4 regions of the Allobosea sp. RAF48 genome follow, and region 4 is predicted to be linked to each of the others. Evidence: predicted binding sites of a transcription regulator. Region 4 holds the regulator's gene; each other region holds the start of a gene.
The links. Region 4 encodes LexA, which represses DNA repair genes until DNA is damaged. Its sites were predicted from a motif close to TGTTCNNNNTGTGTTCNG; they were not measured.
Positions count from the first base shown of each region.

Region 1: the regulator LexA is predicted to act here: its motif matches at 2,965-2,982, upstream of ruvC (crossover junction endodeoxyribonuclease RuvC).
Region 2: the regulator LexA is predicted to act here: its motif matches at 3,049-3,066, upstream of ssb (single-stranded DNA-binding protein).
Region 3: the regulator LexA is predicted to act here: its motif matches at 2,217-2,234, upstream of AB4Z10_RS15480 (ATP-dependent helicase).

Region 1 covers NZ_JBFRDZ010000015.1:58,243-62,104, forward strand. The annotation lists gene AB4Z10_RS23870 (methyl-accepting chemotaxis protein) at 1-979, opposite strand, end outside; gene AB4Z10_RS23875 (YebC/PmpR family DNA-binding transcriptional regulator) at 1,201-1,947, shown strand; gene AB4Z10_RS23880 (sulfite exporter TauE/SafE family protein) at 2,070-2,885, opposite strand; gene ruvC (crossover junction endodeoxyribonuclease RuvC) at 3,003-3,515, shown strand; gene ruvA (Holliday junction branch migration protein RuvA) at 3,683-3,862, shown strand, end outside.
Region 2 covers NZ_JBFRDZ010000006.1:274,286-278,147, reverse strand. The annotation lists gene AB4Z10_RS13960 (SLC13 family permease) at 1-1,457, shown strand, start outside; gene AB4Z10_RS13955 (YMGG-like glycine zipper-containing protein) at 1,470-1,736, shown strand; gene AB4Z10_RS13950 (hypothetical protein) at 1,896-2,168, shown strand; gene ssb (single-stranded DNA-binding protein) at 2,401-2,961, opposite strand; gene AB4Z10_RS13940 (3-phosphoshikimate 1-carboxyvinyltransferase) at 3,127-3,862, opposite strand, start outside.
Region 3 covers NZ_JBFRDZ010000007.1:195,915-199,776, forward strand. The annotation lists gene AB4Z10_RS15460 (ATP-binding protein) at 1-153, shown strand, start outside; partial or broken gene AB4Z10_RS15465 (transposase) at 597-704, shown strand; gene AB4Z10_RS15470 (hypothetical protein) at 737-886, shown strand; gene AB4Z10_RS15475 (3'-5' exonuclease) at 1,166-2,155, shown strand; gene AB4Z10_RS15480 (ATP-dependent helicase) at 2,463-3,862, shown strand, end outside.
Region 4 covers NZ_JBFRDZ010000005.1:137,729-141,590, forward strand. The annotation lists gene trpC (indole-3-glycerol phosphate synthase TrpC) at 1-289, shown strand, start outside; gene moaC (cyclic pyranopterin monophosphate synthase MoaC) at 286-786, shown strand; gene AB4Z10_RS11545 (molybdopterin molybdotransferase MoeA) at 851-2,062, shown strand; gene lexA (transcriptional repressor LexA) at 2,247-2,957, shown strand; gene AB4Z10_RS11555 (ComEC/Rec2 family competence protein) at 2,951-3,862, opposite strand, start outside.

The sequences.
Region 1 (3,862 bases), on a different contig from region 4:
GCTTCACCTCCGTAGCCACAACGGCAAAGCCTCGTCCGGTCTCGCCGGCGCGTGCAGCCTCGATCGTGGCGTTGAGCGCAAGCAGATTGGTCTGGCTGGCGATCGTCTGGATCATCTCCACGACCGAGCCGATCGTCTCCGCCGAAAGAGCGAGACTCTTGACGATGGCATCGGTCTTCTGGGCCGCGACATGGGCCTCATGCGCCATGGTCGATGCCCGCACGACCTCCGCCGCGACATGGTCGAGCGAGATCGACAACTCGTTCGTCGCGGTCGCGACGTTGCTGACATTGTCCGAAGCGCTCCCCGCCGCCCCCGCGGCCCGTTTGGCTTGCGCGCTCGTTTCTCCGACCACGTCTTCGACCGAGGCGGCGAGGCGCTCCACCTTGCCGGCGCTCGCGTTCACCGCGCCAACCACCTCCCGGACCGTGACCTCGAACGCCTCGATCTGGTGGCGCGTGCGGTCGCGGCTCTCCTGCTGAACCACGGCATAGGTCTCGAGCAGCAGCTCCAGGTCGAGCTGGGTCGCCTTGGAGAGCGCCGTGCGCGTCGCGATCCGCCGGTCGAGCTCGCGTCTCTGCCAGAAGCTCGACAGCCCCATCATGCTCTGCCGGTCGAGGCCGAGCTCCACGATGATGGCGTTCGAGACGATCGCGTGGCAGATCACCACCGCATAGATCGGCACGCCATGGTCGTGGAACGCGGTCGCCAGCTTGCGGGCCGACTCGCTGTAGCCCTCCCGGAGATCGCCGGAAGCAAGTTTGATCCAGTGCGCCAGCCGCCGCTGGTGGACGTCGGGACGGCGCAGCGCCTGCGCGATCTCCGGCCAGGGCGCGAATTGCTCGTGCAGCTCTTCCAGCAGTTGCGGCAGCCGGTCGCGCGCGAAACCCGATAGCGAAGCGAGAAGCTCGATATCCTCGCTGAAGATCCGGAAGGCGCGGAACCGGTGTTCCTGCGCGGCAATGGAATTAAATGTCACTGGTTCACGAGCTTGAAAGATGACGGCATGGCGCCGCCGGCATACTGCTCGGCCACGGCAAACAATGGCTTAACGGCCGCTCCGCCATCGATCTCGCCAGCGAGGGCCCACTGGCGCTTGCCTGTCCCGGAAATCGGCGCCTATAAGGCCGTTCCGATCGCCCCGGCGCGCCGCGGGTGGTGTTTCCATGGTTCCATCATCTCAAAGGGCAGCGAGTCCCCATGGCCGGCCATTCACAGTTCAAGAACATCATGCACCGCAAGGGCAAGCAGGACGCGGTGCGCTCCAAGCTGTTCTCGAAGCTGGCCCGCGAAATCACCGTCGCCGCCAAGATGGGCATGCCCGACATCAACATGAACCCGCGGCTGCGCATGGCGGTGCTCGCCGCCCGCGCCGAGAACATGCCGAAGGACAATATCCAGCGCGCCATCAACAAGGCCGCCGGCGGCGAAGGCGATAACTACGACGAGGTCCGCTACGAGGGCTACGGCCCCGGCGGCGCCGCCGTCATCGTCGAGGCGCTGACCGACAATCGCAACCGCACCGCCTCGGCCGTCCGCTCCTACTTCACCAAGTCCGGCGGCGCGCTCGGCGAAAGCAATTCCGTCTCCTTCATGTTCAACCGCGTCGGCGAGGTCACCTATCCGCCGGAGGCCGGCGACGCCGACAAGGTGATGGAAGCCGCGATCGAAGCCGGCGCCGACGATGTCGCCTCGGACGAGAACGGCCATGTCATCACCTGCGCCTTCGACGCGCTGAACGAAGTCTCCAAGGCGCTCGAAGCCTCGCTCGGCGCGCCCGCCTCGGCCAAGCCGGTCTGGCGGCCGACGACGACGGCCCCGCTCGACGAAGACAAGGCGGCATCGATGATGAAGCTGATGGAAGCGCTCGACAACGACGACGACGTCCAGAACGTCTTCGCCAATTTCGAGATTGCCGACGACATCATGGCCAAGCTCAGCGCCTGATCCCGGCCAGCCGTCATTCTCGGGCGAAGCGAAGCGCAGACCCGAGAATCTCATGCCGGAAAACGCGGCGGCACCTCCTGGTCACGAGATGCTCGGGTCAAGCCCGAGCATGACGGCTTGCATTACCGCCCGATCAGCGCATCCCAGAGCGGCAGGCTGATCAGCGCACTCAGGAAGATCACCAGATAGGCGCCGCGCCGGAAGCTCTGCTCCGAGGCCAGCCGGAAGCCATGCGTGCCGGCCCAGAGCCCGATCCCGTAGACCGCGAAGAGCGGCACCGCCATCAGCAGCGCGCCGAAGATGAGAATGCCTTTCCACCACAGCACCGCGCCGCTGATCAGCGTCGAGACGCCGAAGAAGGCCTGCATGTTGGCCCGCGTCTTGTGCCGGTCGTTGCGCTGGGCACCCAGCCAGAACACCGCCAGCGGCATGCCGCCGATAGAGGCCATGCCGTTGAAAAGTCCGGACAGCGCGCCGACCCCGAGCGAAAGCGGGATCGTCGGGCGCCCGTGATAGCGCCAGCCCGAGGCCATAAGACCGACCGCAACCAGCACCAGCGAGGCGAGCAGCCAGCGCATCGTCTCGCGGTCGAGCCAGGTCAGAAGCCAGATGCCGGCCGGCAGCGCCAGCGTCGCCGTCAGCAGGAGCGGCAGGATTTCGCCCCACTCGGCCCGCCTGGCGCTGCGCGCCGCGATCGGCAGGGCGAAGGGCAGGTCGATGAACCAGATCAGCCCCAGCGCCGCCACCGGCCCGAGCACCATCGAGGCCAGCGGCATGAATACCATCGCGAAGCCGAAGCCGGTGAAGCCGCGCACCAGCCCGCCGAGCAGCGTGGCGGCGAGCAGGACGGCGATGCCGTCTGAGGTCAGTCCGGGCATGAAGGCGGAGAGGCTGAAAGGCATGGCGTCGGCGTCGGAGAAGCTGATCCGGCGAACCATGCCCGCCGCTGCGCGGCAAGAACAACTTTCCTTTTTGATGCGATCGATGAGCGGAATTCATCTCCGCCCAAGTTCCGGGCGGGACAAATCCGAAACACCCGCTAGTTTGGCAACGTTATGGCACCCGCGATTCGCATCATCGGCATCGACCCCGGCCTCCGGAAGACCGGCTGGGGCGTCGTCGTCTCGGAAGGCAACAAGCTCTCCTTCGTCGCCTGCGGCTGCGTAGAAAGCGACGGCACTCTCGCCTTGGGCGAGCGCCTGCGGCAGCTGCACGAGGGACTGCACAAGATCATCGCCACGCATCGCCCGCATGAGGCGGCCGTGGAAGAGACCTTCATCAATCGCGATCCGCAATCGGCGCTGAAGCTCGGCCAGGCGCGCGGCATCGCATTGGTCGTGCCCTCGCTGGCCGGCCTGAGCGTGGCGGAATACGCCGCCAATCTCGTCAAGAAGACGGTGGTCGGCGTCGGCCACGCCGACAAGAAGCAGGTGCAGGCAATGATCCGCGTGCTCCTGCCCAAGGCCGAGACCCGCTCCGCCGATGCGGCGGACGCGCTCGCCGTCGCGATCTGTCATGCCCAGCATCGCGGCATGAAGGCGCTGGTCGCGCAATTGAAGGCATCGTGAGGGCCATGCTGTCATCTGGTAATTTTTGCGAGGCTCGTACCGCGCAGGTCATCCCGGACGCAGCGAAGCGGAGATCCGGGATCCATGCCTGAACCTCTATCGGCGGCGCTCCGGCATGGATCCCGGGTCTCCCTGCGGTCGCCCGGGATGACAGGCGGAGAATATCGATGATCGGCAAGCTCAAGGGCCTGATCGATTCCTATGGCGAGGACCACGTTATCATCGACGTGCAAGGCGTCGGCTATGTCGTGCAGTGCTCGGCGCGCACGCTGCAGCGCCTGCCCAAGCCGGGCGAGGCGGCGGCGCTCTCGATCGAGACCCATGTCCGCGAGGATGCCATCCGCCTC
Region 2 (3,862 bases), on a different contig from region 4:
TCGCCGTCAGGCTCAAGCGCAACTCCTCGCAGCTCCTGATGCCGCTGGTCTTCGCCGGCCATGCCGGCTCCATGCTCGCCCTGACGGGAACGCCGGTGAACGTGCTGGTTTCCGAGGCCGGGCTTGACGCCGGCGTGGGCGGCTTCGGCTTCTTCGAGTTCGCGCTGGCCGGCGTTCCGCTTCTGGCCGGCACCATGGCGATCATCATCCTGTTCGGCGAGCGCCTGCTGCCCCAGCGCAACGGCGCGACGATGCCGGCCGATTTCAGCCGTCACGCCAAGACGCTGGTCGAGCAGTACGGCCTGGCGAGCGGCATCCACCAGCTGCGCGTTCGCACCACCTGCCCCTATGTCGGGGCGCCGTCCAGCGCGGTTGCGCTGGACGAATGGCCGGGTCTCCAGCTCGTGGCGATCCAGGACGGCGATACCGCCGGGCCGCTGCGCCGCACGACGATCGCGGAGGGCGACCATCTGCTGCTGCGCGGCGATGCCGAAGCCGCTGCCAGTTTCGCGGCGCAGATGCATCTCGCCTTCCGCGAGGAACGCGCGAGCGATAGCGAAGAGACCCTGTTCAACCGCCGCTCGGGCTTGGCCGAGGTCGTGATCCCGCCACGCTCCGGCCTGATTGGCCAGACCGTATTTCCGGGCATGGTCACCGAGAGCGGCGACCTGATCATCCTCGCCGTCCAGCGTGGTGCGGGCGAGGATCCGAGCGGCGGCGCGGCCAAGGCCGCGGGCGTCGTGCTGCAAGCCGGCGACACCATGCTGCTGCAGGGCACCTGGAAGGCGCTCGATACGCATCTCGACGATCCCGACGTCCTCGTCGTCAGCTCGCCGGAACTGGTGCGGCGCCAGGCCGTCCCGATGGGACCGGGCGCCAAGCAGGCGATCATCATCCTGTTCGCAATGGTGCTGATGCTCGCGACGGGCGTCGTTCCCTCCGCCGTGGCGGGCCTGCTCGCAGCCGGCGCCATCGTTCTCTGCGGTATCATGACCGTCGAACAGTCCTACCGCGCGATCAGCTGGACCACCGTGATCCTGGTGGGCGCGATGATGCCGCTCTCGACCGCGATGATCGAGACGGGCGCAGCGAAGATGATGGCCGACCATCTGGTCGCCCTGGTCGGCGATGCCGGGCCGACAGCGCTGCTCGCGGGGCTGTTCGTGCTGACCGCGGTCCTGGGCCAGCTCATCAGCAACACCGCGACGGCGCTCATCGTGATCCCGATCGGCGTCGCCGCCGCGGCAAGCATGGGCATTTCGCCTCGGCCGGTGCTGATGAGCACCGCCGTCGCTGCAGCCGGGGCCTTCCTGACGCCCATCGCCACTCCGACCAATCTGATGGTGATGGGCCCGGGCGGCTACGTCTTCAGCGACTACTGGAAACTCGGGCTGCCGCTCCTGATCTGGTTCTTCATCGTCGCAGTTTTCATCGTGCCGTTGATCTGGCGCTTCTGAAGGAGAAAAACGATGCGTTGGAAGTTTGCCGTACTTGCCATTGGCTTGGCGCTTGCGGGCTGCAATACCAACTCGGCCGATCAGCGGACGCTGGGTGGCGGGCTCATCGGCGCCGGCACTGGCGCCGTGATCGGCGGCATTGCGGGCGGCGGTCGCGGCGCGGCGATCGGTGCCGCCGTCGGCGGTGTGACGGGCGCCGTGATCGGACGTGCGACCACCCCGAACAACTGCATCTACCAAGACCGCTACGGACGCACCTTCGAAGCGCGCTGCCCCTGATAGGGCCTTCAGGTTCAGCGATTTCAGCCGCGCGGCCTTCCGCCGGCGCGGTTGAAATCGTGTCGCCGCGCGCGATCGGCGGATCATCCCGATGCGTGTCGGTGGAGGCGCGGAGTTGCACTGCGCCAAATGCAGAAACGCCTGCCTTAAGGGAATCTCATGCGCATCGCCTCGACGATCAGCAGGAGATCATTGCTCTCCTGCATTCTTGGAGGGTTCGGATGCGCCGCGATGGGCGCCGCGACCAGCGCAACAGCTGCCCCGGCGGGGGACGATCAGCCCATCGGGGAAGAGATGGCGCGCGCGCTGGATGAGGCCGATGTCGCCTTCAGCCAGCGGCCGCAACTATACTACAATCGCCAGCGGCAGCACGGACAGCCGCCGCGGCAGCGCCGCCAACGCAGGCGTCCGCCGCATTGGCGCCATCGCTGACGACGGCGAAGCGCCCGCTCGACGCGAGAACAGCCCCGCTGAGCGGGAGGCTCTCGGCCAGCCTCCGGGATATGCAAGAGAATGGCGTCATCGGACGCTCGAATTCTGTCGCGCGCCGACCTGGAGCGGATTCACCGATCAGGTTGAATCAACCTGATCGGTGAATCCGCTCTCACTTGGAAAGAGACGGCTTTAGCGATCGGCTTGCGGTGCAAGCTGATCGGAATGGGCCCTAGAACGGGATATCGTCGTCGAGATGGGTCGACGAGGAACGGCCGCCACCGCCGCCGCCACCACCGCCCGACATGGCCGGCTGGCGCGAACCGCCGCCACCGCCACCGCCCATCGCGCCGGAGCGGCCGAAGGAGCCGCCGCCGCCCGAACGATCGTCCATGTAGCCGCCGCCACCGCCGCCTTCGCCGTACTCATCCGAGCCGCCCTGGCGGCTGTCGAGGATGGTGAGCTCGCCGCGGAAGCGCTGCAGCACGATCTCGGTGGTGTATTTCTCGACGCCGGACTGGTCCTGCCACTTGCGGGTCTGGAGCTGGCCCTCGATGTAAACCTTCGAGCCCTTCTTCAGGTACTGCTCGGCGACCTTCGCCAGGTTCTCGTTGAAGATCACGACCGAGTGCCACTCGGTGCGCTCCTTGCGCTCGCCGCTCTGCTTGTCGCGCCATGTCTCGGAGGTGGCGATGCGCAGATTGACGACAGGCTCGCCGCTGCCGAGGCGGCGCACTTCGGGATCGCGCCCGAGATTGCCGACCAGAATGACCTTGTTGACGCTACCAGCCATGACAGGCTCCATTTCCTGCGCACTTCACACAAACCGGCCGCTCGACCGGAGCCGAACCCTATCGGCCGATTAAGGCATTATCAATGATGTTCCCGTTTTGTTCAAATGGTTTTCCCCTGTCGAATCACACCGCCAGGCGGTCGCCGCAGACGAACTGCTGGAAGGCTACGGCAGGTCGCCTTCCAGCCTGACGCCGAGCGAAGCCAGCGCCCGCCAATAACCCGGATAGGTCTTGCCGACGCAGGCGGGGTCCAGGATGGTGATGCCGTTGAGCTTGAGGCCCGCCAGCGCGAAGCTCATTGCGATGCGGTGATCGGCATGGCTGTCGATCCGCGCGGGAAGGGTCTGCCCGGCGAGGGCCGGATCGGACGCGACCAGAAGATCGTCCCCCTCCTCCCGGCCGAGGCCCGGCCGGATGCGCGACAACCCCTGCGCCAGCGCCGCCACCCGGTCGCATTCCTTGACCCGCAGATTGGCGATTCCGACGAAGCGAACCGGCCGCTGGTTGAAGGCCGCGAGCACGGCGAGAGTGGGAATCGCATCCTGCATCTGCGAGCCATCGATGACGGCCGGCAGGTGCGGGAAGCTGGCGATGATCTTGTGCGCGGCCGCGTCGGGCTGGGTGAAGGCCGAGGGGGCGACACCGAGATCGATGGCACCGCCGGTCAGCACCTCAGCCGCCCAGAGATAGGTGGCGGCGGACGCATCGGGTTCGATCAGGAAGTCGGCAGCCTTATAGCCGGTCGGTTCCACCCGCCATGTCGCCGGATCCGGCTGCGAAACTATCGCCCCGAAGGCCTTCATCACCGCCAGCGTCAGATCGATATAGCCGCGCGCGCCGATTTCCTTGCCGGTCAAGGCGATCTCGACCGGGCCACGCCCGCAGGCCGCCGCCATCAGC
Region 3 (3,862 bases), on a different contig from region 4:
AAAGCCAGGGCGGCGATTGAGGGCAAACTATCTATGCTGGAAGAGCCCGAGACGCCTGACTTTAGCTCCAGCGTGTCGAAACGGGCGTCGGAAACCGACGAGGAATTCACGGACGCGGACCTGCGAAGCCTGTTCGGGAATCTTCGATATTGAACCAAGCCTCCGCGAGGGAGGTCTCGCCTCAGAACATAAGAAGTCGCGGCAGACCATCGTAAATTGGGAATGCTCCCATAGCGAACTGCCAAAAATGCTGCAGATCGAAATCAGAGGGCTCAACGTTTCCGGCAGAGGGGTAGCTCTCGACGAAGCCGGGGCAAGCGCGCTTCGTAGCAGACCTCATGAGCTTGGGTCGGGAGCCGCTCGGCTCCCCTCTTTTCAGTTTGGGGGTAAGGCCGAGCGGCCCTCAAAGCGTTAGCTCGACAGCAGATCATTCTGGAATTCACCCGCCGAGGATGCTTCATCGTAAGCGGTGTTCCGACCGCACCTTCTTCGCCGCGGGTTGAGCGCCCACTCTGACGGTCCTGATTTGGAGGGATCGTTTTGTGTCGAGGCTTGACCATAGACTTGAGCCTGAGGGCGAGGTGCGCCGCTTCGAGGTGATCACCGGGGCGATAGGCCGACGGCGGTGGACTGCCGATGACCGGGCGCAGATTCTTGAAAAGACGCTGGTTCATGGAGCGGTCGTCTCCGAGGTGGCGCGCCGGCATGGCCGGACGCCGCAGCAGTTGTTCACCTGGTGCCGCGAGGCGCGCAAGGCGCGCAGGCGCTGCCGGCCTTCGTGCCGGCTGTCGTCATCGCCCGCATCGTCGCCGGTCATCCCCAAAGCCAGATCGGCGACCTGCTGCCTTGGGCCTACGCCCCCCAGCAGCTCAAGGCCGTGGCCTGAAAACAGCGGTTACGCTTCATCCTCGCGTGCAAAAATTAGACTGCCGCAAAGCGGGCGTTGCCAGAGTCCGAAAAGGGCCAGGATCTGCCGATTACAGCAGCCTACCGTATTCCTCAAATTTGCATGCGACGATGGCTGGGAAACCCTGGCTCAGAATGAACGGCAGTCCGGTGGGTAAAATACGACTGTTTCCCCGGAAGCGCCGTGGCGGGCTGACTGATCGGCCCTTATTGTGAGCGGATTGGCGCGCCAAAAGGCGCCGGGATAGATATCAGCCGAATGAAGACGAGCTCTGCTCAGATCGACCTGTTTGATGACGCGCCCGGCTACCGCGAGGCGCCACGGCCGGCGCCGAGAAAGCGTCAGGCGGTAGCGCCCCAGCATGCCGGCTGGGACGACGAAGAAGCCGCGCAACGACTGGAGCAGACTGGCCGTTTCAGGATTCTGCGGAAGCTTGTTCCGCGCACCGTCATCCCGCGGGTTGAAAGCGCCTATCCGAACCTTGCGGTCCTGGTGGATACGGAGACGACGGGTCTGAACCACGCCAAGGACGAGGTCATCGAAATCGGCGCGGTCGCATTCACCTATCATGATGAAGGCGTCATCGGCGATGTCGTCGGCGTCTACAGCGGGTTGCGTCAGCCATCGGAACCGATCCCAGCCGAAATCACGCGGCTGACGGGGATCACTGACCAGATGGTCGCTGGCCTGGAAATCGACTTCGCCGCACTTGATGCTCTGATAGAGCCTGCGGATCTGGTGATCGCGCACAACGCCGCGTTCGATCGACCGTTTTGCGAGAACCTCTCACGGACTTTCACTGCGAAGGCGTGGGCATGTTCCGTCAAGGAGATTCCATGGGCCGACCTTGGTTTCGAGGGAAACAAGCTCGGCTACCTCGTCGGACAGTCCGGTCTGTTTCATGAGGGGCATCGAGCGACCGATGATTGCCACGCGCTGCTAGAGGTGCTGGCGCGTCCGGTGGGACAGGATGGAACTCCGCCCTTCGCTGCGCTTTTACGATCCAGCCAACAAAGTCGAATCCGGATTTATGCAGAGAACGCACCCTTCGACATGAAGGACCACCTTAAAGGCCGAGGCTATCGCTGGTCAGATGGCAGTGACGGAAGGCCCCGAGCCTGGTGGATTGAGATTGATGAAGAGCTCTGGGACGAGGAGCTGCGGTATCTTCGGACCGACATCTACGGCTGGGAAGACGCAGAGCCACTGACGGTGCACCTGACCGCGCTTGAGCGATATCGCGTGTAGCTCCTGTTCTAAAGCCGGCGCCGCTAGGGGCCGCTTCCAAGCTTGACTCCGCGAACACGATCGTTCTCATAATGTTCTCATTCTTGAGGACGTATCCCATGCCGCCAGTCGTGCCCCGACACGCGCCTGCTCCGACCCTTATGGAGCGCCAGATCGATTCATTCTTGGCGGCGTTCGATGGCAATGCGCGGGCTGCCATCGGCGCCTTACTTCATAATCGCGATGAGATTCTGAAGGATGCGGACCGGGTCGCCTCGCTGAGCCTCTTGCGCCGTCGGTTCTCAAAGGGAGCACGGGAGTTGGAGACATGAATGCCGTCGCCCCGATCAGCTATCTAGATGCGCTCAACCCGGCCCAGCGGCGTGCGGTCACGCACGGCGTTGGCGCGACGGCCGGATCGCCCTTGCTTGTCATAGCGGGCGCTGGCTCTGGAAAGACCAACACGCTGGCCCATCGTGTCGCCCACCTCATGGTCAGCGGCGCCGATCCGCGGCGGATCCTGCTGATGACGTTCTCGCGCCGGGCCGCGTCCGAGATGGCGAAGCGTGTCGAGCGCATCGCGCGCAAGGTGCTGGGAGATGGTGCCGGTGTACTCGCCGATGCCTTGACCTGGGCTGGGACCTTTCACGGCATCGGCGCGCGGCTGTTGCGCGATTATGCTGAGCAGCTTGGCCTCGATCCCGCTTTCTCGATCCATGATCGCGAGGACTCGGCCGACCAGATGAATTTGGTCCGGCACGAGCTCGGTTTCTCGAAGACGGAGTCGCGCTTTCCGACGAAGGGTACCTGCCTGTCGATCTATTCGCGATGCGTGAACGCCGAGCTGCCGATCGAGGACGTTTTACGCCTGTCCTATCCCTGGTGCGCCACTTGGGCGGCCGAGCTGAAAGAGCTCTTCGCCGCCTATGTCGAGGCGAAGCAGAGCCAGAACGTGCTCGATTACGACGATCTGCTGCTCTACTGGGCGCAGGCCGTGACCGATCCCGATATCGCAGCAGACATAGGTGGTCGCTTCGATCACGTCATGGTCGACGAGTACCAGGACACGAACCGTCTCCAGTCGTCCATCCTGCTCGCACTTAAACCCGATGGCTTCGGTCTGACGGTCGTGGGCGACGATGCCCAATCGATCTATTCGTTCCGAGCAGCCACGGTCCGCAACATCCTCGATTTCCCGGCAGCGTTCGTGCCGCCGGCCGAAATCATCACACTCGATCAGAACTACCGCTCGACCAGCGCCATCCTGTCGGCCGCGAATGCCGTGATCGATCTGGCAGCCGAGCGCTTCACCAAGAACCTTTGGACCGACCGCGCGACCGGCTCGCCGCCGCAGCTGGTCCATGTTCGGGACGAGGCGGATCAGGCTCGTTTCATAGCAGAGAAGGTGCTGGAGAACCGGGAAGGCGGTTCGACGTTGAAGCAGCAGGCGGTGCTTTTTCGCGCCTCTCATCATAGCGGTCCGCTCGAAATTGAGCTCACGCGCCGAAACATCCCATTCGTCAAATTCGGCGGCCTCAAGTTCCTCGACAGCGCGCATATCAAGGACCTGCTTGCGCTGCTGCGCTTCGTCGAGAACCCGCGAGACAAGGTATCCGGCTTCCGTGTCCTACAGCTCCTGCCGGGCGTTGGACCGACCTCCGCACAGCGTGTCCTTGAGCATGTTGCTCAGGCTTCGCTTCCCCTCGAGGCTCTGGAGAACGCTCCGGC
Region 4 (3,862 bases):
CGAGCTCGACCGGGCGCTCAAGCTCGAGAGCCGGCTGCTCGGCATCAACAACCGCGATCTGCGCAGCTTCCACGTCGATCTCGCGGTGACCGAGCGGCTCGCGCCGCGCGTCCCCTCCGACCGCATCGTCATCGGCGAGAGCGGCATCTTCGCCCATGCCGACATCGCCCGCCTCCACAAGGCCGGCGTCAACAGCTTCCTCGTCGGCGAGAGCCTGATGCGGCAGGCGGATGTCACGGCCGCGACGCGGGCGCTGCTGACCGGCACGGCGCAAGAGAGCGCGGCGTGAGCCGGCTCAGCCATCTCGACGCCCAGGGCCAGGCGCATATGGTCGATGTCAGCGACAAGGCCGAGACGACCCGCTTCGCCGTCGCCGAAGGGAGCGTCGTGATGGCGCCGGGGACGATCGCGATCGTGCGCGACGGCAACGCCAAGAAGGGCGACGTGCTCGGCACGGCGCGCCTCGCCGGAATCATGGCCGCCAAGCGCACACATGAGCTGATCCCGCTCTGCCACCCCCTGCTGCTCAGCAAGATCGGGGTCGATCTCACGATCGACGAGGCATTGCCGGGCGTGCGCGTGCGCGCCGAAGTGAAGATGAAAGGCCAGACCGGCGTCGAGATGGAGGCGCTCACGGCCGTCTCGGTCGCCTGCCTGACCGTCTACGACATGGTCAAGGCGGTCGACAGGGCGATGCGGATCGAGAACATCCGGCTCATACACAAATCCGGCGGCCAGTCCGGCGACTACGACGCAAAGGCTTCGCAGGAAGGAAGTCGAGCATGATGTCATCCGAAAACCGGTCCCAACTATTCGCTGCCGCGGACCTGCGGTTCGGCATCCTGCTCTGATGGCGCTCACCCCGGTCCCCGTCGCGCGCAAGGCGCTGCTCGACAGCATTCCAGGGCCGACCGGGGCCGAAACCCTGCCGCTCGCGCAATGCGCCTGGCGGGTGCTTGCCGGTGAGGTCAAGGCGCTCCGGACCCAGCCGCCCTTCGCCAATTCCGCCATGGACGGCTATGCCGTGCGCGGCGACGACATGGCGGCGGGCATCTCGCTCGCGGTGATCGGCGAATCCGCCGCTGGCCGGGCCTTCGAGGGCTCGGTCGGGCCGGGGCAGGCCGTGCGCATCTTCACGGGCGCGCCAATGCCGGAGGGCGCCGATACCGTCCTGATGCAGGAGGATGCCGACGGCGTCGACAGCCCGGCGATCCGCGTGCGGGTGCCGCCTGCCAGGGGCAAGTTCCTGCGCGCAGCCGGGCTGGATTTCCGCGAGGGCAACGTCCTGCTGCCGGCCGGACGCGTGCTCGACAGCGCTGCGCTGGGCCTTGCCGCCGCGATGGGACATCCGACCTTGCCCGTCCGGCGCAAGCCGCGCGTCGCGATCCTTGCCACTGGCGACGAGTTGGTGGCTCCGGGCGAGCCGGTCGGGCGCGACCAGATCGTCGCCTCGAACTCCTTCTCGCTCGCTGCACTGGTCGAGAAGGCCGGCGGTGCCGTTCTCGATCTCGGCATCGCCCGCGACGACCACGCCGACCTCGCGGCCAAGATCGGCCAGGCGCGGGACGCCGACGCCGACGTCCTCATCACACTCGGCGGGGCCTCGGTCGGCGCGCATGACCTCGTGCAGGAGGCGCTGACGCGGGCCGGCATGTCGCTCGGCTTCTGGAAGATCGCGATGCGGCCGGGCAAACCGATGATGACCGGCCGACTCGGCCGCATGGTCGTGGTCGGCTTGCCCGGAAACCCGGTCTCCTCGATCGTCTGCGGCCATCTCTTCGTCCTGCCGCTGATCGAGGCTCTGCTCGGCATTGGGGAGGCCGACCGCGACCGCAGCATCCCCGCCCGCCTCGGCCGTGACATGCCGGCCAATGACGAGCGCGAGGACTATCTGCGCTCGGAGCTCGCACTGAGGCCGGATGGCTGGGTGGCGACGCCCTTCGACCGGCAGGATTCCTCGATGCTCGGCACGCTGGCACGGGCGCAGGCATTGACGATCCGGCCTGCCCATGCCGCGCCGGCAAAAAAAGGCGACATCTGCCGCATCCTGCCGCTGCGCTAGATCACCGCTCATCCTGTCGGACGCGATCGTAGCGATCTGTATAGGGTTATCGCATCGGATCTGCCCGAAAAGTGGATTCCACTGTTCGCTTCGATGCCGGAGCCCGCTTGCGGAACACAAGTGGAACGCGTATGGTGTTCCTGCTTTGTTTCGAATCTAGCCTTCGAGAAGGCCGGCGGGGATCATGCTGACACGCAAGCAACACGAACTCCTGCGCTTCATCCAGGAACGCTTGCGTGAGAGCGGGGTGCCGCCCTCCTTCGACGAGATGAAGGATGCGCTCGATCTGCGCTCCAAGTCGGGCATTCACCGGCTGATCATGGCGCTGGAGGAGCGCGGATTCATCCGTCGCCTGCCCAACCGGGCGCGTGCGCTCGAGATCATCAAGATGCCCGACGGGCTCGGCGCCCCGCAGCAGCGGCAGCGTTTCAACCCTGCGGTCGTCCAGGGCGGCCTCGGCTCGCAGCCGAATCTCACCAAGCCACGCCCTGCGGCCGATGAGGACAGCCGCTCCTCCATCGCGATCCCGGTCATGGGCCGCATCGCCGCCGGCACGCCGATCTCGGCGATCCAGAACCGTAGCCACACCGTCTCGCTGCCGCCCGACATGCTCGGCTCCGGCGAGCATTACGCGCTGGAAGTGCGTGGTGACTCGATGGTCGAAGCCGGCATCCTCGACGGCGACACCGTCATCATCCGCAAGCAGGATTCGGCCAATACCGGCGACATCGTCGTGGCGCTGATCGATGACGAGGAAGCGACGCTCAAGCGACTGCGCAAGCGCGGCTCCTCGATCGCGCTCGAAGCCGCCAACCCCGCCTATGAGACGCGCGTGCTCGGGCCGGACCGGGTCAAGATCCAGGGCCGCCTCGTCAATCTGATGCGGCGCTACTGAAGGCGCTCGACCTCGGCTTCGCCGTCGGCGGAAGCCGGTGTCACACTCGGAGGCGCTGTCGAGGCTTGCGCAGGGCGCTGTTCACGGCGGCGGCTCCAGGGGCGGTCGGCAGCGTTCTGCTCCGAGACATGGCTGCTCCACCCCGATCCTGTTCGATAGAGCGAAGTCGCGCCGTCGCGCGATAACGCCATTCGCTCGATCAGCCGTGCCTTGCAGGTTCCGCTCCAGGGGATGGCCGTGACGACGAGGTCAGCTCGCATGCAGTCCTCGATAAGCCCCAACCTGTCGCGCGTGTAGGAGACGGTGCGCTGATCCGGCGTCCGTGCGACGCAGCCGAGCGCATCGCAGCTAATGCCGGCCCGCAGCGTCGGATCGTCCGGCGAACGGCGATCGCCATCAGCAGCGAGCCATTGCTGCAGCACGAAACGGCTCGGCTTGCCCGCAATCGCGAGGCGGCCATCCGGGCCCCGCACCGCCAGCCCCGAACCGTCGCGTTCGATCAGGATTTCCGGCCGCTCCGGCTTGCCGGCGATGGCCACGCCGAGCAGGAGCGGCAGCGCCGCCAGCCAGCGCCAGGGCGTGGTCCAGAGCGTCAGCCACAGCAGCGCCAGCACGAAGCAGGTCAGCACCGCCGGCCCGAAGGCTGCGATCATCACCGTGGAATGGTCGATGCTTGCGACCCAGTGCGCCACCTTGAGCACGACATCGGAAGCCAGCCCCATCAGCGCCCAGGCGGGCCAGTCCAGTCCGAAGGGGTAAGCCAGCACGCCGAAGACGGCCGCCGGCATGACGAAGAGCGAGACGAAGGGCAGCGCCATCGCATTGCCGAGCAGGCCGAAGGGATTGAAGGTCTGAAAATGATAGGCGCCGAAGGGCGCTGTCGCGGCCGTTGCCAGCAACGTGGT